DNA from 2 places in the Paenibacillus glufosinatiresistens genome. Region 1 is predicted to be linked to the other one. Evidence: predicted binding sites of a transcription regulator. Region 1 holds the regulator's gene; the other holds the start of a gene.
The links. Region 1 encodes CtsR, which represses protease genes until heat stress. Its sites were predicted from a motif close to ATGGTCAATAAAGGTCAAACA; they were not measured.
Positions count from the first base shown of each region.

Region 1 (15,136 bases):
TCCTCGCTTGACGGACAAGCTGTGGAAGAACCCTTTTTAAAAAGAAGATAACCCCAGAATGTGAATAACAAGAAGCGAGTTGGGGACAAAACAAGCTATTTTGTGAATAATTATGAACAACCTGTGGATAGGAAAGACTATTCTGTGGGCAATTCAGAATTTCATCCACAGGCTGTATAGTTTGACATTCTATTAGGACTTTGAGAGACTCGGATGAGATGGAGAATTATTCTATGCGCAGGAGGCCCCTGATTAATGAACATGAAGATTAGACAGCTTACTCATGAAGAGTTCGAAGCGAGCACCAGCCTGGACGAATATGCCTTTCAGTTCACCTTTCCGCAGGAAGAGCGGGTCAAAGCCAAGGAGCGCTTCCGCCCCGAGCAGGTATGGGGTGCTTTTGACGATTCCGGCGCCTTGTTGGCTCATTACACCCGGCTCCCATTCCAGGTCTTTCTCCAAGGAAAGGCTGTACCGATGGGAGGAATTGCAGGAGTGGCAACCTGGCCGGAGAATCGCCGCCAGGGACTTGTTGAGCATTTGCTGAAGCAGGCGCTGGAAGGAATGAGAAAGGAAGGGCAAGTTTTGTCCTTCTTGCATCCTTTTAAAGTTCCGTTCTACCGGCGATTTGGGTGGGAAGTATTCTGCGAGTGCAAAAAATATCGGATTCCGGCAGCTCAATTCCCGTCCTGGCCTGCAGTTAGCGGTGAGGTGAAACGGGGAAAGCCGGAGTTGAAACAGCTTAATGCCCTTTATCATCGGTTCGCTTCCGCCTATAATGGAGCGCTTATACGGAACGAGGAATGGTGGGAACGAACCGTACTGGGCCACGGCAATCAATGCGCCGTCTATTACACGGATAAAGGAGAGGCCGAAGGGTACTTGCTGTACCGGATTGCCGACAGAACGCTGCTTATCGGAGAATTTGTCTATTCGGGGGAAGAAGCACGGCGCGGCTTATGGAGCTTCATATCCAATCATGACTCTATGGTTACTCACGCGGAGATGAACAGGGTTCCTTCCGATGATTATCTGCCTTATCTGTTAGATGATCCTCGTATTTCCCAGGAGATTCATCCCTATTTCATGGCCCGGATTGTAGATATGGAAGCCTTCATGGCGAAGTACCGTTTCGCCCCGGCGGCCGCATGTTCTTTTCATCTATCGCTGACAGATCAGCAGGCTCCCTGGAATCAAGGATTATGGAAGATCACTGTAAATGAGGATGGAACACCTAAGACGGAACGGATTGGCGATGGGCAGAAACGGGCGGATGTGCATACCGATATTGGGACGCTTACGGCCGTATTACTGGGCTATCGCACGGTAGAAGAAATGTCTGCTTGCGGGAAGATGTCGGGGAATCCGGAGATACGAAGATTTTTGGGAGCAGCCGTACCGGGAGCGCAGACCATGCTGTTCGATTTTTTCTGATTGCGAGTTGAGAGACCTTGGCAAATCCAAAAAATATGCTATAATAAAGTCAAAGAAAGTCAAAGTCAACGAGAAGGACGGCCGTTATTCGTGCATGATTCCATTCCCGAGATGGTCACACTAGAGATTAGAAGTACGTCTTCTCGGAATCCCTCTCCGGGATTCTTATCGAAGCCTCCATATTTCGATATTGCGCCGCATTCTGGGCGATTCGGGCCAAGGATGAATGGTTAAGCAGAGGAGGATAAGATGATGCGCAATATTTCGGATGTCATTGAACAATATTTAAAGAGCATGCTGCTGGAGAGTCCCGAAGGGGCGGTCGAGATTCAGCGCAATGATCTGGCGGACCAGTTCTCCTGTGTTCCCTCCCAGATTAATTACGTCATCAGCACCCGCTTCACCCTGGAGAAGGGCTATCTCGTACAGAGCAAACGCGGCGGCGGTGGCTATATCCGGATTCAGCGGATCGAGCTCCCCCAGCATTTAGCGCTGCATGCCCACCTGAACGGCACCATCGGCGACAAAATCGATCAGAACACCGCCGAAGGGCTGATCTATCAATTGGAAGAAGCGCGTTTCTTAAGCAAGCGCGAAGCCTGTCTGATGCGCGCCGCCGTATCGCGGGAGAGTCTGGCGGTTAAGCTGCCTTACCGCGATGAAATCCGGGCCAAGCTGATGAAAGCCATGCTGATTTCCCTGATGAGCAAGTAAGCTGTTCGGTCTCGAAGGAGGAATGCTTCAATGATCTGTCAGGAATGCGGCGTTAAGCCGGCAACTCTTCATTTCACCAAAATTGTCAATGGACAGAAGACGGAGTTCCATATCTGCGAAAGCTGCGCCCGGGAGAAAGGCGAGATGATTCCGGGGACGCCGAGCGGGTTCTCTATCCACAGTCTTCTGTCGGGGCTTCTGGATCTCGGTAGCGCGGGTAAGGATAAGGCCGCTGCTGCGGCGGGCAGCCAGGAGGCCAAATGCGAGGAATGCGGAATGACATACAGCCAGTTCAGCAAGCTTGGGCGTTTTGGCTGCAGCTCTTGTTATAAATATTTTGACCCGAGTCTGGACCCGCTCTTCAAAAGAGTGCACGGCAGTACAAACCATGTCGGCAAAGTGCCCAGACGGGCCGGCGCCCGCATTACGTTCCGCCGCCAAATCGACGAGCTTAAGGGCCAGCTGAAAGTCAGCATTGAACAGGAAGAGTTCGAGCGGGCAGCCGAGCTTCGCGACCAGATCCGCCGACTTGAAAAAGAAATGGCGCAATAGTAAAGTCATAAGAACAAAGGGGGATGCGCGATGCCAGATCTTCGGTTCACCGAACATGCGCTAAGCGACTGGATGCGCAGCGGAGGCGACCACTCCGAAATTGTGGTCAGCAGCCGTGTGCGCATCGCCCGCAATATTCAGCATCATCCTTTTCCGCTGATTGCTTCGGCCGAGCAGGCTGAATCGGTTAGGGAAATTCTGACCCCGGTCCTGGGCGGCACACCGAACGACTACGGTGTTTTTCAGGCGCTGAGACTTGACGAACTGGAAGATCTCGACAAGCGGGTGCTGGTCGAGAAGCATTTGATCAGTCCGAATCTGGCCAAGGAATCCCGCGGCGGGGCGGTTCTGATCAATGAAGACGAATCCGTCAGCATTATGATTAACGAAGAGGATCACCTGCGGATTCAGTGCCTGTTCCCGGGCTTCCAAGTCCGGGATGCCTGGAAACGCGCGACGGCCATCGACGATTTGTTCGAGGCGTCCGTGGACTACGCTTTTGACGACCGGAGGGGATTTCTGACCAGCTGTCCGACGAATGTCGGCACCGGGCTCAGAGCTTCGGTCATGATGCATCTGCCCGCGCTCGTTATGACGCAGCAGATCAACCGCATCCTGCTCGCCGTTAACCAGGTAGGGCTCACAGTTAGAGGAATTTACGGGGAAGGCAGCGAATCTGTAGGGAATCTCTTTCAGATTTCCAACCAGATTACGCTCGGACAGAGCGAAGAAGAGATCATCGACAATCTGCATGAGGTGGCGCTGCAAATCATCGAGCATGAGCGCAATGCCCGTCAGCGGCTGATTCAGGATTCGTCTTCGGCGCTGCGGATTACGGACCGGATTATGCGCTCCTTCGGCATTCTCTCGTACGCCGCCGTCATGGATTTGAAAGAATCCTCGCAGCGCTTGTCGGATGTAAGGCTCGGCGTAGACCTCGGCATTCTGAAGAGTCCTTCCATCGCCGTGCTTAACGAGCTTAACGTCAAGACGCAGCCGGGCTTTCTGCAGAAGACGTTCGGGGATGAGATGCATCCGACCGAGCTGGATATGTACCGGGCGAAGCTGCTCCGGGAAACGTTGGGTACCACACATTGATTATAGATTGGATTCACGGTTCGATTTAATTAATTCATGGAGGTGCAGGAGATATGATGTTTGGGAGATTTACGGAACGAGCGCAAAAAGTGCTTGCGCTGGCACAGGAAGAAGCTGTGCGGCTTGGACACAATAATATTGGAACTGAACATATTCTGCTCGGCCTGATCCGGGAAGGCGACGGCATTGCCGCCAAAGCGCTGATCGGTCTCGGGCTTGGATTGGAGAAGATCCAGGATGAAGTGGAGACGCTGATTGGCCGCGGCCAGGAGCAGCCGACCAATATCGCCTATACGCCGCGTGCGAAGAAGGTGATTGAACTCTCGATGGATGAGGCCCGGAAGCTGGGTCACACCTACGTCGGAACCGAGCACATTCTGCTGGGACTGATCCGTGAGGGCGAAGGCGTAGCCGCCCGCGTTCTCAATAACCTCGGCATCAGCTTGAACAAGGCTCGCCAGCAGGTGCTGCAGCTTCTTGGAAGCAACGAAGCGACTTCGAGCCACAGCGGCTCAACGGCAAATGTCAGCACGCCTACGCTGGACGGATTGGCCCGCGATCTGACGGCCTACGCCAAGGACGGAAATCTGGACCCGGTAATCGGCCGCAGCAAGGAGATTGAGCGCGTCATTCAGGTGCTGAGCCGCCGGACGAAGAACAATCCGGTGCTGATCGGGGAACCCGGCGTCGGCAAGACGGCAATCGCCGAAGGCCTGGCCCAGAAGATCATCAACAACGAAATTCCGGAGACGCTGCGCGACAAGCGGGTCATGACGCTCGACATGGGCTCGGTCGTGGCCGGCACCAAATACCGCGGGGAGTTTGAGGACCGTCTCAAGAAGATCATGGATGAGATCCGCCAGGCGGGCAACATCATCCTGTTCATCGACGAGCTGCATACACTGATTGGCGCAGGCGGGGCGGAAGGCGCAATCGACGCTTCCAACATCCTGAAGCCGGCGCTGGCCCGGGGCGAACTGCAATGCATCGGGGCAACCACGTTGGATGAATACCGCAAGTACATTGAGAAGGACGCCGCGCTGGAACGCCGGTTCCAGCCGATTACCGTAGACCAGCCTTCGCCGGAGGAAGCCATTCAAATTCTGTACGGACTTCGCGACCGTTATGAAGCGCACCACCGCGTGAAGATTACCGACGAAGCGATTGAAGCTGCCGTTAAGCTGTCGGACCGTTACATTACGGACCGCTTCCTGCCGGACAAGGCCATCGACCTGATCGACGAAGCGGGTTCCAAGGTAAGGCTGAACTCGTACACGATTCCGCCGAATCTGAAAGAGCTGGAGACGCGTCTGGATGATATCCGCAAGGAGAAGGACGCCGCCGTCCAGAGCCAGGAATTCGAGAAAGCGGCCGCTCTTCGCGATACGGAGCAGAAAATCCGGGAAGAGCTGGACATTACCAAGAACCAGTGGAAGGAAAAGCAGGGCCGTGCCGATTCCGAGGTCACGCCGGAGGATATCGCCCAGGTGGTGGCCAGCTGGACCGGTGTTCCGGTCAGCAAGCTGAAGGAAGAGGAGACCGAGCGTCTGCTCAATATGGAAGCTCTCCTGCATGACCGGGTTATCGGCCAGGATGAAGCCGTCAAGGCGGTCAGCCGGGCGATCCGCCGGGCCAGAGCCGGTCTGAAGGATCCGAAGCGTCCGATGGGCTCGTTCATCTTCCTCGGCCCGACAGGCGTCGGCAAGACGGAACTCGCCCGCGCCCTGGCGGAAGCCATGTTCGGCGACGAGAATGCCGTTATCCGGATCGACATGTCGGAATACATGGAGAAGCACTCCACATCCCGTCTCGTCGGGGCGCCTCCGGGATATGTCGGCTATGAAGAAGGCGGCCAGCTGACCGAGAAGGTCCGCCGCAAGCCGTACTCTGTAGTGCTGCTGGACGAAATTGAGAAGGCTCACCCGGAAGTATTCAACATTCTTCTTCAGGTGCTGGAAGACGGACGTCTGACCGACTCCAAGGGCCGCGTGGTTGACTTCCGCAACACGCTGATCATTCTGACCTCCAACGTAGGAGCCGAGGCGATCAAGCGCAATTCGACGCTGGGCTTCACGGCGGTTCAGGATGCCGGCGCGGACTATACCAACATGAAGGGCAAGGTTATGGATGAGCTCAAGAAGAGCTTCCGCCCCGAGTTCCTGAACCGGATCGACGAAATCATCGTCTTCCACTCGCTGGAAGAGAAGCATATTGCGGAGATCGTCACGCTGATGTCCGAAGAGCTGCGGAAGCGTCTGCGCGAATACGACGTCGACTTCCATCTGACCGACGAGGCTAAAGCCTTCCTCGCCAAAGAAGGCTATGATCCGCAGTTCGGCGCCCGTCCGCTGCGCCGGGCAATTCAGAAGCACATCGAGGACCGTCTGTCGGAAGAATTGCTGAAGGGCAATATCTCCAAGGGAGATTCGCTGAACATCGACATCGAGAACGGCGAGTTGACTGTCAAGAAGACGGAACCGGCGCTGTCCGGCGAAGGCGATCAGGAATAAGCCGGGTACGCTAAGCACAGATAGTTAACCGTATAGAGAGTATAGAGCAAAGTCCGCTCCCGGCAACGGGATGCGGACTTTGCTCCGTTTCAGAAGCTTTGCGGGTCCGCACGTTCAGGGAATCCGGGATTCGCTCGGTCCTCCCCTTTCGTTTGACAGGCGGAGATGGTAAACTTTTAAATAGGCTGAGCAATTAGAAGGAGAGTATCATGGCCAAACCAAAAACCAAATTCTATTGTACCGAATGCGGAACCGAATCTCCGAAGTGGCTCGGCAAATGCCCGGGCTGCCAAGCGTGGAACACGATGGTGGAAGAAACCGAAAGCGTCGTCAAAACGCAGGGGATGAACACGCCTCTTTTTCATAGTAAAGAAAAGCCGCAGTCGATCATAAGTATAGAGAGCGATCAGGAACCGCGCATTCTGACCGGAATCGGGGAATTAAACCGGGTTCTCGGCGGCGGCATCGTGCCCGGTTCGCTTGTGCTGGTCGGGGGCGACCCCGGTATCGGGAAGTCGACGCTCCTGCTCCAGACTTCTCATGCGCTGACAGCCCAAGGCCTTCGGGTCCTGTATATCTCCGGTGAAGAATCCGTGCGTCAGACCCGGCTTCGCGCCGATCGGCTCGGGGCGTTGTCCGCCGAACTGTTCGTTCTGTGCGAGACCAACATGGAGAGCATCGAGGAAGCGATAGAGGCGATTCAGCCGCAGTTCTTGGTCATTGACTCGATCCAGACGGTCTATCTGCCGGAAGTAACGAGCGCTCCCGGAAGCGTCTCCCAGGTCAGAGAATGTACGACCCGGTTCATGCGGATTGCCAAAGTCCGGGGGATTGCGACTGTGCTGGTCGGACATGTTACCAAGGAAGGCGCTATCGCCGGTCCCCGGATGCTGGAGCATATGGTGGACTGCGTGCTGTATTTTGAAGGCGAACGCCATCACACGTACCGTCTGCTGCGCGCCGTGAAGAACCGGTTCGGCTCTACCAACGAGATTGGCATCTTCGAGATGGGCGAGGACGGACTGCGCGAGGTGGAGAATCCGTCGGAGCTCTTCCTCTCCGAGCGGCCGCTTGGCGTCGCCGGATCAACGGTGGTGGCCAGCATGGAAGGAACGCGGCCGGTGCTGGTAGAGCTGCAGGCGCTTGTGGCGGCTACCCATTTTCCGTCTCCGCGGCGGATGTGCACCGGCATGGACCACCAGCGGATGGCGCTGATTATCGCCGTGCTGGAGAAACGGATGGGCATGTTCCTGCAGACCCAGGACGCTTATCTGAATGTGGCCGGCGGCGTGAAGCTGGATGAACCGGCCATTGATCTGGCGGTCGCCGTCAGCATCGCCTCCAGCTTCCGCGACATTCCGACCAAGGCCTACGACGTGTTCTTCGGCGAAGTCGGACTGACGGGCGAAGTCAGAGGCGTCTCGCGGGCCGAGACGCGGGTGAAGGAGGCGGCGAAGCTCGGATTTCGGCGGGTCATTATGCCGGAGAAGAGCATGAAAGGCTGGAAGCATCCGAAGGATATCCAAATTATCGGAGTCAATACCGTGGCGGAAGCGTTAGCGGTCGCACTGGATTAGGGGGCGGGAGACATGAAGGAACAACTGGACAATATGAACGACCTGCTCAGGCTGGCCGCGCCGGGAACGCCTTTTCGCGAAGGGTTGGAGAACGTACTGCGGGCCAAGACGGGCGCGCTGATTGTGGTCGGCTACAGCCCGGAGGTCATGGAGGTCGTGGACGGGGGATTCTCGATCAATTGCGATTTTTCCCCGAATTATCTGTATGAATTGGCCAAAATGGACGGCGCCATCATTCTGAGCGAGGACCTGAAACGAATATTGTACGCCAATACCCAGCTGATCCCCGATTCCTCGATCTCTTCGATCGAGACCGGCATCCGGCACCGGACAGCCGAGCGGGTAGCGAAGCAGACGGGCAAGCTGGTGGTTTCCATCTCGCAGAGACGGAACATCATCACGCTCTACCAAGGCTCGATCCGCTATGCGCTGAAGGAAATCGGGGTGATTCTCACCAAGGCGAACCAGGCCATTCAGACGCTGGAGAAATACAAGGCGGTGCTGACGCAGTCGCTGACCAATCTGTCGGCTTCTGAGTATGAAGGAATTGTCACGGTGCCCGAGGTGGTTGGCGTGATACAGCGCGTGGAGATGGTGCTTCGGATCAAGACCGAGATCAAGCGCTACATCAACGAGCTCGGGAACGAAGGCCGGCTCATCAGCATGCAGATGGAAGAATTGGTCGGCAATACGGAAGAAGAAGCCTGGCTGCTCTACCGGGACTACGCCCGTGAAGAGGAAGAGGAGAAGATCCGCGAGATTATCAACGGGCTGAAACGGGCAAGCGACGATGAGCTGATGGACGACATCCATATCGCGCGGCTGCTGGGTTATCCGTCCACGTCGATCGCTGCCGAGGAACCGGTCACGCCGCGCGGCTACCGGCTGCTGAACAAGATTCCCCGACTGCCCAATGTCATTATTCATAATCTGGTGGAGCGGTTCGAGATGCTGCCGAACCTGATGACGGCAAGCATTGCGGAGCTGGACGAAGTGGACGGGATCGGTGAGGCGCGGGCACGGGGCATTCAGGAAGGTTTAAAACGTCTGCAAAAACAGGTTCTTATTGACAGACAAATGTAAATCACATACAATCACCTAATGTTGGATATTTCCCTAGGCCCAATGAATACAAGAGGTGAAGAAATGATACAGAAATCGATTCCGAGTATATTTACGCTGATGAATCTGATGCTCGGAATGTTTGGTATTATGCTGGCACTCGACGGGAGAATCGGCCTGGCTTCCATCATGGTCATTATCGCGATGCTGGCCGACGGACTGGATGGACGGGTTGCCCGCGCACTCCATGCGGAGAGCGAGTTCGGCAAAGAGCTGGATTCCCTGTCCGACGTCGTCTCATTCGGCGTGGCCCCCGCACTTATTATGTATGTAACCAGCCTGCAGGACTTGCACTCTGCCCTGGCCTGGTCTGTAACGGCCATGTTCCCGGTGTTCGGCGCTCTGCGTCTGGCCCGGTTCAATGTCCGCCCGGGGGTTCCCGGCTATTTCATCGGTCTGCCGATTCCGGCGGCCGGAGGCGTGCTGGCTACGCTGTCCCTGTTCCATAAGGACGTATCGCCGCCGTTCATGATTGTCTCTTCTCTGCTGCTCTGCTACTTGATGGTGAGCACCGTGAAATATCCGAATTTCAAGAAAATCGGTCTGCCGAAGAAAGCTCTGGCCGGCGCTCCGATCGTGATCATTATCGCCGTTGCGGTTGCGGTGATGTTCCCGGAACAGATCTCGAAGATGATCTTTGTGCTGCTTGCGCTCTATGCGCTCTATGGCATGAAGCAGAATGTGGACCGGGTGGCAGCTTCCGCCCGCCGGCGGCGGCGCCGCAGAGGCCGTTCCGAGGATGAAGTCTATCATTCCAAGAATGGCTAAAGACCTTTACCTAAAGAGAACTCTTCTCCCTTACCAGGGCGGGAAGAGTTCTTTTTTTGTCTCCTTACGCTCCTCCGGGCCTATATGGTTATTTCTTACTTCTTTTGGCCTAAATTATGGGTTATGATGAAATGGGCACGTAGACTCATAAGAATACTGCACCGATTACACAGGGGGGAAAAGAATGGCGTTTTGTACGAAGTGTGGACAGAAGTTGACAGAGGGAGAACCGCATGTCTGTGAGGAGGTCGCGGCGGGGTGGTCAGGAAACGAGGGAGCGTGGAACGGCGGAGCCGCTATGCAGCCTCAGGTGAGACCGCAGCAGGTGAATTTCAATACGATGCTGTACCTGATGAAGAATCCGGAGCGTGCAGCGACCCTGCAGCCGGAGAAAGATTTTGTTAACGGCCTGCTGGGTCTGGTGGCATCGCTGCTTGGCTTCATGATCTGGGCCTGGGCGCTGAACAAGAAGATCTTTGATATCATAGGCAGCGTGTTCGGCGGATTCGGCGGCTATGACGACTATTATGATCTGTTCGAGCCGAGCAGTGCTGTCAGTTCGGCCGTAATGGGAAGAGTGTTTGTACTCGGGCTGGTCTCCATCCTGGTCCTGACGGCTTCCGTCTGGCTGATCGGTCAATGGCGGGGAAGCCGGAAACTGACGGCCAAAGAAGTCGTTACATACATAGGCGGCATGCAGTATACGTTCGGCGCCGGGTTTGTGGTGGCGGCGCTCTGCACCCTGATCAATCTGCGTCTGGCGACGCTGGTGCTGCTGGTGAATCTGATTGCAGCCCTGACCACGACCGTTATATCTTCGTCGGATATCTTCCGGGTATCCCGGGAACGGCGCTTCTCTTTCATCACGCTGAGCATTGCGGTCTATTTCCTGCTGTTTATGCTGGTAACCGCTATTGTCATTTAATCGGGGGTCATTCATTGTGTTTTGTGGAAATTGTGGTGCCAAAATCGAGGAGAATGCCCGGTTCTGCGGAGAATGCGGACAGCCTGTCTCCCAAGCGCCGGTGCAGCAGACCGGCTTCCGGCCGGCTCCGCCCGCCAAAGCCGCACGCCGGCCTTGGAGCCGGAAGACTAAGGTGATTACCGCTGTATCCGTCGGCATCGTAGGGGCGGCGGCAGTAACCTACAGCCTCTTTCATTTTACATATGGACCCTCTTCGCCGGCCAAGCTGGAGGAGAAGCTGCAGGCGGCGGTTACAGCCCGGGACGTGGACCAATTGCTGACCTATCTGGATGACTCCAATACCGCGATGAGAGCGGAGGACCGCGTGGAGGCGTTCCGTAAGGCGTTTAATGACGAAACGGCTTACGGATATGAGTCCTACCTCAAGGATGCGCTCTATGCCGCCGAGCAGGAGGCGGAGGAGGACTCCGATTACGGGACGGACGGAGATGGCGACGGAGCTCCTGTCTATTTTGTCAAAGAAAGCAGCTGGCGGGGGACCCGCTGGGTCTTTAATGTGACTCCGGCCGAGGTAACTATGGAGCAGGGAGAAGACTGGACGGCAGGCGGATCGCTGGAGACGCTGGAGAGCGCGCAGGGGACCTTCAACTCGCTGTGGCCCGCCGTCTATTCCTATCAGGCGAAGGTAACCAATCCTTACGGCGGCAGTGAAACGCTGGAAGGAACCGTGGACCTGCTGAATACATCGTCAGAGGAGATCTACCTGTATGACCGGCTGGAGAGCGGTCTGCGGGTCGAGATTCCAACTTTTGCCGACATCACCTATACGCTGAACGGCAAGGAGCTGCCTCAGGCCGAAGACGGCGACGACCATACCCTCTCCATTGTGCCCAAGCCCGCCGAACTTAAGGTGGAAGCCAAAGGCACTTATCTGGGGATGCCGGTCGAGCAGAGCCGGACCTGGGAAGCGTCGGAGACGGACGACATTGAGCTGGAGACCCTGCTGAAGGATTCGGTAGCGGCGCAGGCGGCGAAGCTGCTGCTGGAAGCCAACGTCTCCTGGACCAAGGCTTACAATGCCGCCGATTCCTCGCTGCTTACGGGACTGGACCCCGACGGAGATGCTTACCAGACCTTCAGCGAGGTGCCGGAGACTCCCGGCCGTCAAGTTCGCCTCGTGCGGGTAGCGGTAGCGCCGGATAACATTGAATTCTATGAGGATGGAGTCCGGATCACGGCAGAGGAAGAGTATGCGTATCCCGGAACCGAGGAGTCCAACAGCACATCGAGCAATACGTACGTCATTACTCCCAAGCCCGGCCAGGAGCAGCAGTGGTGGATCCGCTCTTCCAGCCGGAATTACTGGGTTGATGATTTGTTCGGGAACAGCGAGAGTCTGATTCTGGACAATCCGGAGAATTAATAGAGCAAGATAGAAGAGGAAGAGCCGGTCATGCTGTCAGGGCATGGCCGGCTCTTTCTGGCATTTAGTATAAGGACCCGGACAGAGGGGATGGCTACGACATATTGAACAGTCCAAGCGTGGCGCATTTCTGCGACTCCTTGGCAACCACTTCGTCCATACGAATACCAAGCAGATTGCACAGGGCGGACATATAGAACAGCTCGCGACCCAGCTCGGAGCCAATGACTTCGCGGCAGTTCTCGCATAATTCGCCTTCGACATGTGTACCGGCATGCTCCTTGGCCTGCTCCAGGCTGTCTCCGGGCTCGAACACCTGCTTCGTGGCATGAAGCTGAATGCACCCGCACTCCGTAATGGCCTTGACGACGGCCCGGTTCACCGAAGCGCTGCTCTGCCCGTTCTTGGACAGCACGTCCAAAAGACTGCGATGGCGAAGCAGCAGCTCGGCTACCTGATCCTGAAAATCCTGCAAAGTTGGCGAGCTCATTCCAATTCCTCCCCGGTATTATGTAATTGCATTCATTATATGCCAGTGCCTGCGGCCCTTTCAAGCGGCGGAAGTCCGTAAAAATATAGAGAACCGGAACGATTACCGCAGGATAAATTGGAACATACTGGGGATAGGAAGGTATTTTACAGGAGGTGCGCCTTAAGCAATGTGGAAAAGATGGACAGCAGGCGGAGCCGCGCTGCTGGGAGGCTGGGCCGGTTATTCGCTGTATGCGGCCGCGGCGGAAGACTTCCCGGCTGGCATGCGCGGGTTGAAGGAACATCTGCCGGTCGGCGGCGGATGGTTGTTTACGGTAGTGGGAGCTCTTATTTTTCTGTTGGCGGGAACCGTCTCCGTTCGTTGGGGCGGAGGCAGACTGAAGGAATGGGTGCAGTGGTGCAGCCGGATACCGATGGATGAGCTGGCCGCGGGAGCGGCAGGGCTGACGGGAGGCTTGCTTCTGTCTCTGCTTGCCGTGCCGGGCTTGTCCTGGCTCGGACGGACGGGAGATGTGCTGCAGGCCGTTTCGGCAGTCGCACTCGGGTATACGGGCCTGCGCGTCGGGCTTGCCAAGAAGCAGGAGCTGGCGGCGCTGTGGGCAACCGGGAACTGGGGACGCGCGGAGCAGCCGGAAGGCCGGGGGCCGGAAGAGCACAAGATTCTCGATACCAGTGTAATTATCGACGGGCGGATTGCCGATATCTGCAAGACCGGTTTTATTGAAGGAACAATTGTTATCCCCGAATTTGTGCTGGAGGAGCTGCAGCATATCGCCGATTCTTCGGACCTGCTCAAGCGCAACCGGGGACGCCGCGGACTCGACATTTTGAATAAAATCCAGAAGGAACTCGATGTCAAAGTGTTGATCTACGAAGGAGACTTCGATGAAATTTCCGAGGTAGACAGCAAGCTGGTCAAGCTTGCGAAGGTGCTGCGCGGCAAGGTGGTTACGAATGACTTCAATCTGAACAAGGTGTGCGAGCTGCAGGGAGTCTCCGTGCTGAACATCAATGATCTGGCCAATGCCGTCAAGCCGGTGGTGCTGCCGGGCGAAGAGATTGTCGTGCAGGTTATCAAGGACGGGAAGGAGCACGGTCAGGGCGTCGCCTATCTTGATGACGGGACGATGATTGTGGTGGAAGGCGGCCGGGATTTCATCGGCAGCACGATGGAAGTACTGGTGACAAGTGTGCTGCAGACTTCGGCCGGACGGATGATCTTTGCCAAGCCGAAGCTGCTGGAGAAGGCGCAGTAAAGATACGGAGCGCCGGGAGGGCCGCTGCCTGTCAGCTGCGCCGGGCTTGGAAACGGCAGCCAAACGCGTTATGATGGAGCATATACGTGAAGAACAGGAGCCATCAGGGATGTCAAACGCAGTAGGCGCCGTCATTGTAGCGGCGGGAAGAGGCACGCGCATGGGCACGGCGGAGAGCAAGCAGTATTTGCTGCTTCGGGGGAAGCCGATCGTGGTTCATACGCTGGAGGCCTTTCAGCGGCATGAACGGATCTCCGAGATCATCCTCGTAACCGGAGAAGGAGAGGTCGAACGCTGCAAGGAATGGGTACAGGCCTATGGGCTGACCAAGGTAGCGGCTGTCCTTCCGGGAGGCTCGGAACGCCAGCATTCCGTACACCGGGGCCTGAAGGCGCTTGGCACGGAATGGGTCATGGTGCACGACGGGGTCCGGCCGTTCGTGGAGGCGGCGCAGATCGACGCCTGCTTCCTCGAAGCGCAGCGGACCGGAGCCTCCGTGCTGGCCGTTCCGGTCAAGGACACGATTAAGCAGGTAGACGGCGGGGTTGTCGTATCGACGCCCGACCGGAGCAGTCTGTGGGCGATTCAGACCCCGCAGACTTTTCGTCTGTCCGAGCTGCTGGCGGCGTATGAATCGGCGGAGCGGGAAGGCTTCGTCGGTACGGACGACTCCAGCGTCGCCGAACGGTCCGGCATCCGGGTCGCCGTCGTGGAAGGCAGCTACGCCAATATCAAGATTACCACGCCCGAAGATCTGGATTTCGCAGAATTTACAAGTAAACCGTCAGGGGAGAGAACATCATGATCGCTGTAGGACAAGGATTTGACGTACACCAGCTGGTGGAAGGCCGCCCATGCATCATCGGAGGGGTAACGATTCCCTATGAGAAGGGGCTGCTCGGCCACTCCGACGCCGACGTGCTGCTGCATGCCATCAGCGACGCCATTCTGGGCGCGCTGGGACTCGGGGATATCGGCCGGCACTTCCCGGATACCGACCCCGCCTTCAAGGATGCGGACAGCGTGAAGCTGCTGGAGAGGGTCTGGAGCATGGCCCGGGAGAAGGGTTACCGGCTCGGCAATATCGACTCCACTATTATCGCCCAGCGTCCGAAGATGGCCCCGTACATTCCGGCTATGGCGGAGATGATCGCCAAGACGCTGGAGGCGGACGTCTCCCGGGTGAACGTCAAGGCAACGACGACCGAACAGCTTGGCTTTACCGGACGCGGCGAGGGAATCGCCGCCCAGTCTATTGTCTGCCT
Region 1 covers NZ_JAVFHT010000019.1:196-15,331, forward strand. The annotation lists gene RBI05_RS16155 (GNAT family N-acetyltransferase) at 262-1,434, shown strand; gene RBI05_RS16160 (CtsR family transcriptional regulator) at 1,687-2,148, shown strand; gene RBI05_RS16165 (UvrB/UvrC motif-containing protein) at 2,179-2,700, shown strand; gene RBI05_RS16170 (protein arginine kinase) at 2,731-3,798, shown strand; gene clpC (ATP-dependent protease ATP-binding subunit ClpC) at 3,852-6,308, shown strand; gene radA (DNA repair protein RadA) at 6,518-7,885, shown strand; gene disA (DNA integrity scanning diadenylate cyclase DisA) at 7,898-8,968, shown strand; gene pssA (CDP-diacylglycerol--serine O-phosphatidyltransferase) at 9,032-9,775, shown strand; gene RBI05_RS16195 (hypothetical protein) at 10,074-10,700, shown strand; gene RBI05_RS16200 (zinc-ribbon domain-containing protein) at 10,717-12,123, shown strand; gene RBI05_RS16205 (nucleoside triphosphate pyrophosphohydrolase family protein) at 12,218-12,613, opposite strand; gene RBI05_RS16210 (PIN/TRAM domain-containing protein) at 12,783-13,871, shown strand; gene ispD (2-C-methyl-D-erythritol 4-phosphate cytidylyltransferase) at 13,981-14,676, shown strand; gene ispF (2-C-methyl-D-erythritol 2,4-cyclodiphosphate synthase) at 14,673-15,136, shown strand, end outside.

Region 2 (15,136 bases), on a different contig from region 1:
GGCGAGCTGCGGGCCTCGAAGATCATGCAGGACCGCGCGAAGGAGAACCCGAAGGTCTCCTGGGCGCTGAACCGTACGCCGCTTGCGGTGGCGACGGACGAGCAGGGCGCCGTCAAGGGACTAAGCGTCCGCAACAACGAGACCGGCGAGGAAGAGCTGGTGGAAGCCAGCGGCGTGTTCGTGGCCATCGGCCATACGCCGAATACCGGCTTCCTCGGCGGGCAGATTACGACCGACGGGAACGGCTACATTGCGGTTCGTCCGGGCACGACGGAGACCAATATCCCCGGCGTGTTCGCCTGCGGCGACGTGCAGGATACCCGGTACCGCCAAGCCATTTCGGCAGCCGGAACCGGCTGTATGGCGGCGATGGACGCCGAGAAGTTCCTGGAGGGCACGATGGTGCACGACTGGAGCGAATCGCTCGATAAATAATCCCGAAGCGCACTGCGCTTGGGTTTCGTAACAAAAGGGAGGCCGTCCGTTTAGGGCGGTCTTCTTTTTTGTCGCAGGAATGCCCCAACTGCTGTGCGTTCCGTCACACGTGCGGAACCGGTCCCGGTGATACCATGATGATAATGATTATCACTTAAATTTGAAGTAAAGGTAACGGAAAAGGAGCGCTTCCTTATGGATAAAGTGCTTAACCCTGATGAAACGGTCTTCGACCTCGTCAGCCGCCATCCTGAAGCGATGGAGATTATGACGGAACTGGGCTTCCGCGATATTGCCAAGCCGGGCATGCTTCAGACCGCAGGCCGGTTCATGACGCTGTCCAAGGGCATGAAGATGAAGAAGATGGAGCCGGAGACGGTCTATGCGGCTTTTCGCAGCCGCGGATTTCAGATTGCCGAGTAGAAGACGACCTATATATTAGGAGGAACGAAGATGAGCGAATTGATCAACAACCGGGAGATTGCAGCGCCGGAGCAGACCCGCCGTCAGGAAATGCTGAAAGAGATCATCAAGGAGCTGCACGCCGGCAAGAGCGTGGAGGAAGTGAAGGCCCGCTTCGAGGAAGCGGTCGGAGATGTATCCGTATCGGAGATTTCCGCAATGGAGAACGCGCTGATGATAGAGGAAGGCATTCCGGTTGCGGAAGTCCAGCGGCTCTGCTCGGTGCACACGGCGATTTTCAAGGGATCGATTCAGGACATTCACCGTTCGAATGCGCCCGAAGAGCAGGAAGGCCATCCGGTCCACACGTTCAAAGAGGAGAACCGGGAGGTCGAGCGCGTCGTTAATTTTCGCCTGAGACTGCATGTGGACAAATTCACAAGGGAAGACAGCCAGGAGACGGTCTACAAGCTGCTGGAAGACCTCAGCCTGCTGATGGATCTCGATAAGCACTACAGCCGCAAGGAGAATCTGCTGTTCCCGTACCTGGAGAAATACGGCATCTACGGGCCGACCAAGGTCATGTGGGGCGTGGACGATGCGATCCGGGCGGTCATCAAGGAAGCCAAGGCGCTGCTTGCGCCTTACGATTCAGCCAACAAGCCGGCGGTGCTCGATGCGCTGGAGATCGTGATCCGCGAAGTGAACGAAATGATCTTCAAGGAAGAGAACATTCTGCTGCCGATGGCCCTGGAGAAGCTGACCGAAGACGAATGGGTCAAAATCGCCCGCGAGAGCGACGAAATCGGCTTCTGCCTCACCTCGCCGCAGCGGGAATGGGTTCCTGAACGCGCCCCGGAGCCGGGCGCGGTTAACCCGGCAGCCGCCGGAGGCGCCGCCATGTCCGGTGCGGAGGGTTCCGCCGGAGCGGAAGCCGGCGAAGCCGCAGACGCTGCCGGACAGACGCCGCAGGGCTATGTCCGTTTTGCCACCGGCATCCTGTCGGTCGAGCAGCTGGAGCTGGTGCTCAACCACCTGCCGGTGGATCTGACGTTTATCGACGAGAACGATGTCGTCCGGTACTTCTCCCACGGCAAGGAGCGGATCTTCGCCCGCACGAAGGCAGTCATCGGCCGCACCGTCCAGAACTGCCATCCGCCGCAGAGCGTACACGTCGTCGAGAAGCTGCTGGAGGACTTCAAGTCCGGCCGCAAGGATGCCGAGGATTTCTGGATTCAATTCAAGGATAAAATGGTGTATATCCGCTACTTCGCCGTCCGCGACGAAGCGGGCGCTTACCGGGGAACGCTGGAGTTCACGCAGAACATCGCGCCGATCCGGGCGCTCGAAGGCCAGAAACGGATTCTGGCCGATTAGCCTGATTCAACCGTCCGTCTGCCGCTAGGGCAGCGGGCGGTTTTGCTTTTTCTGCATGGCTCACCGTCTGACCAGCGCTTCTAATGATGAATAAAGTCTCTGATTGCAGTTTTTTTGAAAGGGAGCCGGGTGTGCCGTGAATCCTTGACCGCAGGAACACCTTCCATTATAGTGAGTAACGTAATGCCAATACGAGAAGAGAAAAAGGTGGCTTGTAACATGTCGGAAAACATCTACGTAGGCGTGGATTTGGGCGGGACCGCCATTAAAGTGGGAATCTGCAATGCCGAAGGGCAGCTGTTGCACACTTTTGAGGGTCCGACCGGAACCCAGGACGGCGTTGAGACCGTCATCGACAATATCGAGAAATACGTTCGCCAGATTGTTGAGGATTCCCCCTACACCTGGGATCAGCTGGCCGGCGTAGGCGCCGGCGTGGCGGGATTCACCAATATTAAGGAAGGCATCATTATTCTGGCGCCGAACATCGGCTTCCGGGATGTGCCGATCCGCGCCGTATTGGAGAGCCGACTGAACAAGCCCGTACGCATAGACAACGACGCCAACGTGGCGGCTCTCGGCGAAGCCTGGAGCGGCGCGGGCCGCGGCATCGACAACTGCGTCTGCTATACGCTCGGAACGGGCGTGGGCGGCGGCATTATTATCAACGGGAAGATCTATCAGGGCTACGCCGGTCTGGCCGGCGAGCTGGGCCATATCTCCGTTGTTCCGGACCTGGAAGCGATTCAATGCGGCTGCGGCAAAATGGGCTGCCTCGAAACGGTATCCTCGGCTACAGGCATCATTCGCATGGCCACTGACGCCGTGGCCCGCGGCGACCGGACGACGCTGTCGCTCGTCGAGCAGATCACGGCCAAGGACGTCTTCGACGCGGCCAAGGCCGGCGACGAAGTCGCTTTGCGCATCGTCGGACGCGCCGCCTTCTATCTCGGCAAGTCGATGGCCGCCTTCGCCGCTGTGCTGAATCCGGAAGTCTTCATTATCGGAGGCGGGGTATCCAAAGCCGGCGACATTCTGTTCGACGAAGTGCGCCGCGTGTTCGCCCAGCTCACTCCCGCTCCGCTGCAGACCGGCGTGTCCATCATTCCGGCCCAGCTCGGCAACGACGCCGGCATCGTCGGTGCGGCCGGACTGCTGCTGCGTTCTTAACATCGGGTCCACGTTCATACCTTAATCTAGGAGGGGAAGCTTGATGACCGAACAGGATATCGTTCCCGCAGCCGCCGGAGCCACCCTCATTATCATTACGGGAATGTCCGGGGCGGGCAAGACGATTGCCGTCCAGAGTCTGGAGGATCTTGGCTTCTTCTGCGTCGACAATCTGCCCCCCGTGCTGATCCCGAAATTTGCGGAGCTGATTGAGCAGTCCAAAGGCAAGATCGCCAAGGTAGCGCTCGTCATCGACCTGCGCGGACGGGAGTTTTTTACGGCGTTGTCGGAATCGCTGGCCTTCATGAAGGACCAGTTCACCATCAGCTGCGAGATTCTGTTCCTGGACGCAACGGACTCTGTACTGGTACAGCGTTACAAGGAGAGCCGCCGCCATCATCCGCTGGCTCCCAAGGGCATGCCGCTGGACGGCATCCGGCTGGAGCGCAAAATGCTGGAGGAACTGAAGAACTCCGCCACCCAGGTGATTGATACAAGCAATATGAAGCCGGCGCAGCTGAAGGAGAAGATTGTCTCCCGTTTCTCCCATGTCGGCAAAAGCACGCTGTCCGTCAACATTACGTCGTTCGGCTTCAAATACGGAATCCCGATCGACGCCGATCTTATCTTCGACGTCCGTTTTCTGCCTAATCCGCATTATGTCGATCAACTGCGTCCTCATACCGGCCAGAACAGCGATGTATATGACTATGTAATGAAATGGCCTGAAACGCAGGCGTTCCTGACCAAACTGCTTGATATGCTTCATTTCCTGATTCCCCAGTACCACAAGGAAGGCAAGGCTCAGGTCATTATCGGCATCGGCTGTACCGGCGGGAAGCATCGTTCGGTCGCCATCTCCGAGTATCTGGGCAAAATGCTGGGAGTCAGCGAGACGGAATCCGTATCGGTCAGCCACCGGGACGCCGAGCGCGACCGCCACTAACGAGGGAAGGGATCGCAATGGCTGAACCAGCAAGGCACCGGCCGCGCATCGTCGTTATGGGCGGGGGAACCGGTCTGTCCGTGATGCTGCGGGGACTCAAAGAGAAGCCGCTCGATATCACGGCCATCGTTACCGTGGCCGACGACGGCGGGAGCTCGGGCATTCTGCGCAGCGAGCTGCAGATGCCGCCGCCCGGCGACATCCGCAATGTGCTGACGGCAATGGCGGACGTAGAACCGCTGATGGAAGACATTATGAAATACCGGTTCAGCAGCGGAGAAGGGCTGGCCGGGCACAGCCTCGGCAATCTCATCCTGGCCGCGCTGACCGACATCTCCGGCGACTTTGTGACCGCGGTGCGGGAGCTGAGCCGGGTGTTTGCCGTTCGCGGCCGGGTGCTGCCGGCCGCCGGAGAAGCCGTCGTGCTGCACGCCTTGATGGAGGACGGCACCCTGGTCAGCGGCGAATCGAAGATTCCCGAGGCCGGCAAGAAGATCAAGCGCGTTTTTCTGGAGCCGGCCGATGTGGAACCGCTGCCGGAGGCGCTTGAAGCGATTGCCCAGGCGGATGCCATTCTGCTGGGGCCGGGAAGTCTGTACACCAGCATTCTGCCGAATCTGCTCGTGCCGAAGCTGGCGGAGGCGGTCGTATCCTCGGAGGCCATCAAGATCTTTGTCTGCAACGTGATGACCCAGCCCGGCGAGACCGATAATTATACGGTCAGCGATCATCTGCAGGCGGTCTATGACCATATCGGCCTGCATTTGTTCGATTATGTGATCGTCAACAACGGTGAGATTCCGGCGCCTGTCCAGGACAAATATGCCGAGAAGGGCGCGAAGCCGGTCGAATTGGACTCGGAAGCGCTGTTGGATAACCGGTATCAGCTGATTGCCGACCGGCTTGTGCTGTTCCGCACCTATCTTCGGCATGATACAGAGCGGCTGAGCCATCATATCTACCAGCTGGTAGAGGAATGGATGAGCCGACGAAGCGAGCGGCCGGTCGTCTGACACCGGCCACTAGCGGCGTTTACCGCGCCATTTTGATGGGAAGAAGAGGTGAGGACCTTGTCTTTTGCGGCGTTGACCAAAAAAGAGCTGACGATGATCGAGAGCCCGCCTTGCTGCGAAAAAGCCGAAATGTCGGCCCTGATCCGGATGAACGGCTCGGTGCAGCTCTCGAACAAGCGAATCGTTCTCGATATCTCGACGGAGAATGCCGCGATTGCAAGGCGGATTTATTCTTTGCTGAAGAAGCATTACCAGGTTCATACCGAACTTCTGGTTCGCAAGAAGATGCGGCTGAAGAAGAACAACGTCTATATCGTCCGCATTCCCGCCCGGGTCGAGGAGATTCTGAACGACCTGAAGATTGTCTCGGAGGGTTTTGTCTTTACCGACGGGATTGACCCGTCGATGGTACGCAAGAACTGCTGCAAGCGCGCTTATCTGCGCGGCGCCTTCATGGCGGGCGGCTCGGTCAATAATCCGGAGGGCTCTTCATATCATCTGGAGATCGCTTCCATGTATGAAGAGCACTGCAAGGCGCTCGTTGAGCTGGCCGGTGAATTCCATTTGAACGCCCGCTGCATCGAGCGGAAGAAGGGCTTCATTCTTTATATCAAGGAAGGCGAGAAGATCATCGAGTTCCTGAATCTGATCGGCGCGCACCAGGCCCTGTTCAAGTTCGAGGATGTGCGGATCATGCGCGACATGCGCAACTCCGTCAACCGGATCGTCAACTGCGAGACCGCGAATCTCAACAAGACCATCAGCGCAGCCGTCCGCCAGATCGAGAACATCAAGTTCCTTGAGAAGGAGATGGGCCTTGAGAATCTGCCCGACAAGCTGCGGGAGGTGGCCGAGATCCGGCTGGCCCATCCCGACATCAACCTTAAGGAAGTTGGCGAGATGCTGAAGGGGAACGTCAGCAAGTCCGGCGTGAACCACCGGCTGCGGAAGATCGACGAGCTGGCGGAGAAACTGCGGGGCGGCGGCTGAGCCGCCCGGTAAGCGATTTCCGAAAACGCCAACTTTTTTTCTAGTTCGCTTTTGCGGTTTCGGATATAATGTTATAATGTGAGAAAATTAAATGCGTATTTGGGCAGATCTTAATTAGGGGGTAAGCGTTTCATGACAAAGCACCCGGTAGTTGTACGGTTGAAGACGGGTCTCCATGCTCGGCCCGCGGCATTGTTCGTGCAGGAGGCCAACAAGTTCTCTTCGGAAATCTTCGTTGAGAAAGAGGATAAAAAAGTAAACGCCAAGAGCATCATGGGGATCATGAGTTTGGCGATCAGCTCCGGTACGGAGATTCATATCAGTGCGGAAGGCGCCGATGCCGATCAGGCTGTGGCGGCTCTCATCGGCCTTGTCAGCAAGGAAGAGCTCGAGAACCAGTAAGCCTTCAGCTTCCATCCCTATTAAGGCAGAGAACGGACGCCGGACCCAACCGGCGTCCGTTTATTTGTGCCGGGAGAAATCCTGAATTCCGCTGCAACCTTTGTTCGCAGCTTCCGTCAAAGAAGGTACGGAAACGTACTCATTTTGAAGGAGGAACAACGCATGAGAAACTGGATCAAATCGGCGGGAGCCGTTGTCCTGGCAGGCAGTCTGTTGTTTGGAGGAATGGCATTGAGCGGAGCAGGGCAGGAGCCGAAGAAGGCGTTTGCGGCCGAGGAATCCACCAAGAATACCGTCAGCGTCGTGGGTAAAGGCGAGCTGTCGATGAAGCCTGACATCGTCTACCTGAACATTGGAGCCGACTCTTCGGCCGCCACGGCCCAGGAAGCGCAGAAGGCCAATGCCGCCAAGATGTCGAAGGTGACGACACTGCTGAAGAACACGTGGGGCATCAGCGACAAGGATCTCCAGACCGCCGAGTTCTACGTCCAGCCGAATTACACTTACAGCGAGAAGGGGGGCCAGCAGGTGAAGGGCTACAACGCTCACCATGTCGTGCAGGTAGCCTATCGCGACCTGGATAAGGTGGGCGCTCTGCTGGACGCCGTATCGGGGGCCGGAGCGAATAATATCGGCAGCGCCCGCTTTGCGGTCGAAGATACATCGGCCTTTGAAGCCCAGGTGATCGAGAAGGCAATGGCCAACGCCGATGTCAAAGCCGGCGCCATCGCCAAAGCGGCCAAACGCGGGCTCGGACCGGTGCTGTCCGTCAGCCAGAGCGTGAGTACCGATACGCCGGTCATGTATGAGCAGGCCAAAATGATGGCGGCTTCCACGGCCGCAGACGCCGACACGACGATTTCGACCGGCGAAGTGAAGGTGACCACCCAGCTCAGCGTGGTCTACCAGCTTAATTAGGACCGCCCTTAGCGGCCGTCCCGAGGGGTGCGACAGTCCGTCGCCGCAATGCGGCGGCGGTTTTTTTTTATCGCTATCGAATAAAATTTGAAATATCGTTTAAGAAAATGTCATAGACGCAGGCCGGAACGGCGCCAAAGCTTACCAAATTGTAAAGGCTGCTGTAACCCCCTGCGCGTCCAGCCCCTTTTATAATAGTAGAAGCGGATTGTTAGAATTCATAACCCGAAAGGACGACGACGGCGATGAACAAGAACAAGGATACAAGAACAGGCAGCAAATGGCGGACACAGGCCGCACGGTGGGGAATTGGAGCCGCGGCTGCGGCGCTCTTGGCGGCAGGGCTTCCGGCGGAGACGGGCCTGGCTGCGCCGGCGGCTGCTGTGCAGAAGGCGGCTGTGCAGAAGGCGGCGCAGAGCACCGTCCTGCTGAAGTGGAATGGAGCGGTTACGAAACAGCAGGGACTCTATAAGGAGGGTGCCGTCTGGGTCCCGGTCTCCTTCCTGCGGGATACGTTGAAGCTGAACGTAACCTACAATAAAGAACAGCAGACCTATCAAGTGGGTTCCGGCGTGCGGAAGCTGACCCTGTATGTCTCGGAGTACGGAATTTCGCCGTCTGTGAACGGGTTCTTCCTGTCCGAGTACGAGGGTCTCCTGCAGAGCGGGAAGCTCTATGTTCCGGTCGGTCTGCTGACCGACTATATGGGATATCAGGCGGATTTCAGCAAGGCCTCCGGCCGGCTTAACCTGATGCCGAAGGCCCAGAACGCCTTAGCCGTCAGCTCGTCCACCTATGCTGCGGACAAGGAAGGCGCCGCCATTCATCTGGAGTATCCGCAGATTTCCGGGCTGAACAACGCTGCGGTACAGCAGAAGATCAACGAGACGCTGAAGCAGGCGAATGCCGCTTTTACCGCGGAGATGAACAATGAGCTGGCCAAGAGAGGCGAGGATGAACGCCCGTATGAGTTCGACTCGCGCTTCCTGGTGACCTATAACAGCAACGGGCTGCTCAGCCTCGTCATGGATCAGTACAGCTATCTGGGCGGAGCCCACGGCATGACCTACCGTCAAGGCTTTACCTTCTCCCTCAAGGACGGCAAGCGCCTGCTGCTGAAAGATCTGTTCGGAGCCAATCCCGACTACAAGAAGGTGCTGAACGCCAAAGCCGGCAAGGAGCTGAGAGCGATGGGCGGCTATCTTGGCGGGTTCACGGGGCTGACGACCGAGAAATACTTTTATTTGAAAGAGGGCAAGGCGGTCCTGTTCTTCCAGCTCTATGACTATACCGCATATGCCCAGGGCTTCCCGCTTGTTACTTTTGACTTCAAGGAGCTGCTGCCTCCGGGACAGAGCGTGCTTGGCGCGCTGAAATAGTGAGACCGGAAGTCTGCCGAAGGCCTCACTGCTTAATCCGGCCTTACCCAAAAGTCAATGAGCCGGAGATCGCCGGTGGGTTGGAGGGGGTGAGTAGCGATCCATTTGAAGTTATTCTCGATGTCGTATTGATATACTTGGTTATCCCAGATGGAGTAGAAGATGTTTCCATGTACCAGACTGCGGTTGGGAGGAGCCGCTAGGGGAAAACGATGAGTAACCTTACCCGTGTCAGGATTTATAACTGTAATAGAGTTATCTGTGGATTGGCCCAGCGAGTATTGGGGGACCAGCAGACTTTCGCCGTAGCTGAGCACTTGATAGGGAGAGGCACCTTTCCAGGGTATGGTCTGGATTTTACCGCTTTCAAGGTGAAGAGTAGCCAAGACTTTCGCTGGTCCATTGAAATCATCCATCGCATTATTAGCAAGCATTAGTGTGGTAGGGTCTAGGAAGAAGGTGTCGGTTGAGAATGTTGTCAAACGGTTCTTATAGTCGTGAATCGCATGCAGTTCGGAGTCGTACACCGATATGTGCTGCATGCGCTCCTGAATATGATCGGAGAGCACATAGATCCGATCTTGGTTCGAAGTAATCGTGCGAAGAACGCCGGGAACCTTGATTTGCTTGACAATTTTGCCGGAAGCCAAATCAATCTTATTCAATTCGCCATAAGAGATATCCGTGTTATGAATCACAAATGCATAACCTCTCTGAATAGCTACATCCATAGGATAATCACTGGTGGGGACCGTAACCAGCTTGTTTAGTTGGCTGTTCAATTCAATAATTTGATTTCCGGAATGTCGCGGTGTACCCGTACTTACAAAATAATAATTACCTTTATAAGTTTTACCGGGTGTGACTCCACCTGCACTAAGCTTTAAGGTGCGAATCAGCTTCCAGTCATCCGAATAGAACCGGAACTCACTGTGAGAGCTACGAAAGGAAGTAAATACGGCCATATAAGCGTAGTCATCCGGAAGTTTGTATTTATCCTTCTCGGAAGACGAGCCGCAAGAGGACATAAAAGCCGCCAATAAAATCCACACTATTAATATTTTTACCCGCATACAATAGTCCCTTCTTAAAGATATTTAATGAATATCGGCAAGAATTGACTTAAATTCTTGCCGACATTCAGTCAGAAGTAGAGGTAGCTGTCCTGATTATTGTGAGTAAACTACGTAAGCATGTTCACTCTGAGTTAAGTCAACGGGCCAAACAGCCCCTCCATCGTTTAAATTAATGTTGTACATACTGTTAAACATGTAGTATACGAGTTGAGAACAATAAAAACTTGAAGATTGATTAATATTAAAGAAGTTGTAGTTATATGGTTTGTTTAGATGATTGTATGCTTTAAGAGCAAGATCAATATCTTGTTGAAGTGTAGTACCAATTACAGTACGCAGTTGGAAATGTTCGTACCTTGCATCCCAATCGTTGGGCCATAATTTAACGCCATTCATATCCCCCTTATTTCCAAAAGACTCTAGAACATAATTGCTGGAATAGACAAGGCCCGCATGTCCTCCGGCCCAAGTGCTAGAAGAACTGCTGGCTGTGTCTGTAGTAACTAAAAATTCACCAGCTCTTGAGGTATACGAGCCTGCAGCTTGTCTGGACATATCTGTACTAATTGTACTAGCTTGATTTTCTGCTGTTTTAGGATCACCGATAAAAAGTGGTTCTTGTTTATCCATTTGGGTTTTAAGTCCCTCGGTTGCTTGTTTCGCGGTTTCTAAATCATTAATTTCCGATTGATTTAGCGAACTGAATGAGGAGGAGTCATTGGCAAAAGCGCTAGTAACGGGCAGAAGTAAAAAGATAGAGATACAAAGTGTAATAATTTTTTTCAATAATAACATTCCCTTCCTTTATTGTTATGTGGATCCACATTGTTCATGGTAATCTACATAACGAAAAGATTATATAGGAACATAGATACAATTTTTTACAATTATTTAATCTTAGGACATTCTCCCGGTTCCGCCCCAGGCCGCTCTTCATATGCTGAATAGGTGAACGAGGCATTCGGCAAAGGAGGAGCGGGAGTGGTCTATCAGTACACGGCGCTAGGAGACTCGCTGACAACAGGCTTCGGGGCGCTGCCGGGAAACGGCTTCGTTCCGTTGTACCGGCGGATGACGGAAGCCCGGCTGAGGTCTTTCGTGGCGCACACCAATCTGGGCATTAACGGCCTGACGACAACGGAGCTGCTCTGGTACATTCAGCGGAACGCCATGTTCCGCCAGGCGATCCGGGAAGCGGATGTCATTACGGTGTCGATCGGCGGCAACGACTTAATCCGGGCGGCCCGCTCGGCAAGGGGGAATGGCGCTGCGGCGCTCCCCCAAGGAGCTGTCCACAAAGCCACGCGGCACTACGGGGAGATTATGCAGGCTATCGGCTCGATCAAAGCGCAGGACGGCAGGCCCTATCTTCTGCGGACGGTCGGACTCTACAATCCGTACCCGAGATGGGCGGAAGCGGCGGAATGGGTGAGACACTTTAACCGGCATGCCGGGCGGTACAGCAGCAGAACCAGCGGCTTCGCCGATATATACGGCGCCTTCGCAGGCAGCGAGCGGGAGCTTCTGTCCCTCGACGGACTGCATCCGAACGGCAGGGGCTACCGGGTCATTGCCGAACGGCTGAATGCGCTGGGTTACAGTCCGCTGGTGTAAGAAGAAGGGCCTGCAAGCTGCATTTTGTTCACAAAAAGACCCCCTTGAGCCTTAGAGGCCACAAGGGGGTCTTCGTCATGCGCTGCCTGGGTCCTGGGATTATTGACCCACGGACATCGGGTGCTCGATGACTTTGTCGACGAGACCGTAAGCGGCAGCGTCCTCCGCGCTCATGAAATAGTCGCGGTCTGTATCCTTCTCGATGCGCTCCAGCGACTGGCCGGAACGTTCGGCCAGAATGCGGTTCAGCTTGTCGCGCATCTTCAGGATGCGGCGGGCGCGGATTTCAATATCCGAAGCCTGGCCTTGGGCGCCGCCGAGCGGCTGGTGAATCATAATCTCGCTGTTGGGCAGCGCGTAGCGCTTGCCGATCGCGCCGGCCGTCAGCAGGAAGGCGCCCATGGAAGCGGCCATGCCGACGCAGATGGTGGATACGTCCGGCTTGATGTACTGCATCGTATCGAAGATCGCCATGCCGGCGGTGATGGAGCCGCCGGGACTGTTGATGTACAGGGAAATATCCTTATCCGGATCCTCCGCCGCCAGGAACAGCATCTGGGCAATAATGGAGTTGGCCACCACATCATTGACTTCGGTACCGAGGAAGATGATGCGGTCCTTCAGCAGACGGGAGTAGATGTCGTAAGCCCGCTCGCCGCGGTTGCTCTGTTCAACGACCATTGGAATATAACTCATTTTCGGATAACCTCCTTTGAATTGAACGGCTTAGGATACTGCTTTACCACATGATAACCAAATTAAAACAAAAAGTCAAAGAAAGTCAAACTCGGACCGAAAAAAGAGCCGCTAAGCGGCTCTCTGGTTAATTCGTGGTACGATGGTTAATTACAAGTATGTCTTGCTGTTCCTGTATAATCTAGAAGTTAATGGCGCGCCCGCCAAGAATCGAACTTGGATCTCAGGCTTCGGAGGCCTACGTCATATCCATTGGACCACGGGCGCAACAGAACTTATTATAGATCAACATCAGGAAGAATGCAAGTCATATGTCCAAATTTATGTGACCGGGCCCTGCGGCGCGGCCGGACAGGCTGATGCCTTTTTCGTCTGCTGCATAAGAAGATAGAGACGGGCGAATTCTAGACGGGAGCACTTGCACTCGGTGGAAGTTTTGGGTAGAATACAAGTGGGACTTAAAACGTTAACCCGGGACGTTTTGAGACCATATAGAGAAGGGGAAGAGAGAAACCGCAGGAGTGAAAGCATGCGTAACCTATTAGAGATCCAAAAGCAGCTTCTGCCTGATCTAATGGAGACCCTCAAACGGCGGTATACGATTCTGCACCAGATTCTGCTGTCCGACATCATCGGACGACGGACGCTGGCCGCATCCCTCGATATGACCGAGCGGGTGCTGCGGGCGGAGACGGATCTGCTCAAAGCCCAGGGGCTGATCGAGATTGAGAGCGTCGGCATGCGCATCAGCGAAGCCGGCCGCGAACTGCTTGATCTGATGGAGCCCATCGCCAAGAGCCTGTTCGGCCTTGACGAACTGGAAGAGCTGATTCGCCGAGAGTACGGCTTGTCCAAGCTGGTCATTGTACCGGGAGATTGCGATGCTTCTCCGGTAACCAAGCGGGAGTTGGGACGCGCTGGCGCCAAGGCGCTGCTGAGCGTGCTGAAGCCCGGCGATACGGTTGCCGTAACGGGCGGTTCCACGCTCGCGGAGATGGCGGATCAATTAACGGCGCCCATTGCGCCGACTTTTCAGAAGACCTGGTTCGTACCGGCACGCGGAGGGCTTGGAGAGAGCATGGAGATCCAGGCCAACACCATTGCCTCCACCATGGCCAAGAGGGTGGGTGCGAATTACCGGCTGCTGCATGTCCCGGATCTGCTGGGAGAGGACGCTTATCAGTCCCTGGCCCATGATCCGAATATCGGCGAGATTGTGCACACGATCCGGCATTCCCGAATCATCGTGCACGGCATCGGCGATGCTATGGAGATGACGCGCCGGCGCAAGCTCGGAGAAGACGCGATTGCGGCTATCCGAACGGCGGGAGCCGTAGCCGAGTCGTTCGGCTACTATTTCAATGAATCGGGCGAAGTGGTGCACACGATGCTGACGATGGGACTCCGCCTGGAGGACATCATCCGCACCGAAGTGGTCATCGGCATCGCCGGAGGCAAGCGCAAGGCCAAAGCCATTCACGCCATGCTCCGGTTCGGCCGCGAGAACATTCTTGTGATCGACGAAGCCGCCGCCATGGAAATCGGACGCGAAATCGAAGCCGCCCGCAGCGCGGGAGACGCCGTTTCCACATAATGGCGAGCATTAGCCCTCATCATGCGTTATACTTAACCTGTTGTCTTGACAGGCCTCAACCGTCTGTCTTGAATAAATAAATGATACTTAGGAGGAACTATTCAATGACTGTAAAAGTAGGTATCAACGGATTCGGACGTATCGGCCGCCTTGCTTTCCGCCGTATTCAAGAAGTGGAAGGCATCGAAGTAGTAGCTATCAACGACCTGACCGATGCCAAAATGCTGGCGCACCTGCTCAAATATGATACAACGCAAGGCAAATTCCAGGGCGAAGTTGAAGTTCATGACGGCTTCTTCAAAGTAAACGGCAAGGAAGTTAAAGTCCTGGCTAACCGCAATCCGGAAGAACTGCCTTGGGGCGACCTGGGCGTTGACATCGTTCTGGAATGCACAGGCTTCTTCACTTCCAAGGAAAAAGCCGAGCTGCACCTGAAGGGCGGCGCCAAGAAAGTGGTTATCTCCGCTCCGGCTACCGGCGACATGAAGACCGTTGTATACAACGTCAACCATGACATCCTCGACGGTTCCGAGACGGTTATCTCCGGCGCATCCTGCACCACGAACTGCCTGGCTCCTATGGCCAAGGTTCTGAACGACAAGTTCGGCGTTGTAGAAGGCCTGATGACAACGATCCACGCCTACACCGGCGACCAGAACACGCTGGACGCTCCGCATGCCAAGGGCGACTTCAGACGTGCCCGTGCCGCTGCCGAGAACATCGTGCCGAACACGACTGGCGCTGCCAAGGCAATCGGCCTTGTTATTCCTGAACTGAAAGGCAAGCTGGACGGCGCTGCTCAGCGCGTACCGGTACCGACTGGCTCCCTGACCGAGCTGGTATCCGTTCTGAACAAGACGGTAACCGTTGACGAAATCAACGCTGCCATGAAGGAAGCTTCCGATCCGGACACTTACGGCTACACAGAAGACGAAATCGTATCTTCCGACATCAAGGGCATGACTTACGGCTCCCTGTTCGACGCTACACAGACTAAGGTTCTGACTGTAGGCGACAAGCAGCTCGTGAAGACTGTGGCTTGGTACGACAACGAAATGTCCTACACGGCACAGCTCGTTCGTACGCTGGAATACTTCGCCAAAATGATTAAATAATTTCGCAAG
Region 2 covers NZ_JAVFHT010000010.1:104,448-119,583, reverse strand. The annotation lists gene trxB (thioredoxin-disulfide reductase) at 1-435, shown strand, start outside; gene RBI05_RS12480 (DUF1858 domain-containing protein) at 631-858, shown strand; gene RBI05_RS12475 (DUF438 domain-containing protein) at 889-2,214, shown strand; gene RBI05_RS12470 (ROK family glucokinase) at 2,434-3,384, shown strand; gene rapZ (RNase adapter RapZ) at 3,428-4,330, shown strand; gene RBI05_RS12460 (gluconeogenesis factor YvcK family protein) at 4,348-5,343, shown strand; gene whiA (DNA-binding protein WhiA) at 5,401-6,333, shown strand; gene RBI05_RS12450 (HPr family phosphocarrier protein) at 6,466-6,735, shown strand; gene RBI05_RS12445 (SIMPL domain-containing protein) at 6,898-7,653, shown strand; gene RBI05_RS12440 (DUF3298 and DUF4163 domain-containing protein) at 7,899-9,032, shown strand; gene RBI05_RS12435 (YncE family protein) at 9,065-10,105, opposite strand; gene RBI05_RS12430 (YiiX/YebB-like N1pC/P60 family cysteine hydrolase) at 10,202-10,894, opposite strand; gene RBI05_RS12425 (GDSL-type esterase/lipase family protein) at 11,090-11,722, shown strand; gene clpP (ATP-dependent Clp endopeptidase proteolytic subunit ClpP) at 11,822-12,418, opposite strand; tRNA gene RBI05_RS12415 (tRNA-Arg) at 12,611-12,685, opposite strand; gene RBI05_RS12410 (sugar-binding transcriptional regulator) at 12,948-14,012, shown strand; gene gap (type I glyceraldehyde-3-phosphate dehydrogenase) at 14,117-15,127, shown strand.
Region 2: the regulator CtsR is predicted to act here: its motif matches at 12,490-12,510, upstream of clpP (ATP-dependent Clp endopeptidase proteolytic subunit ClpP).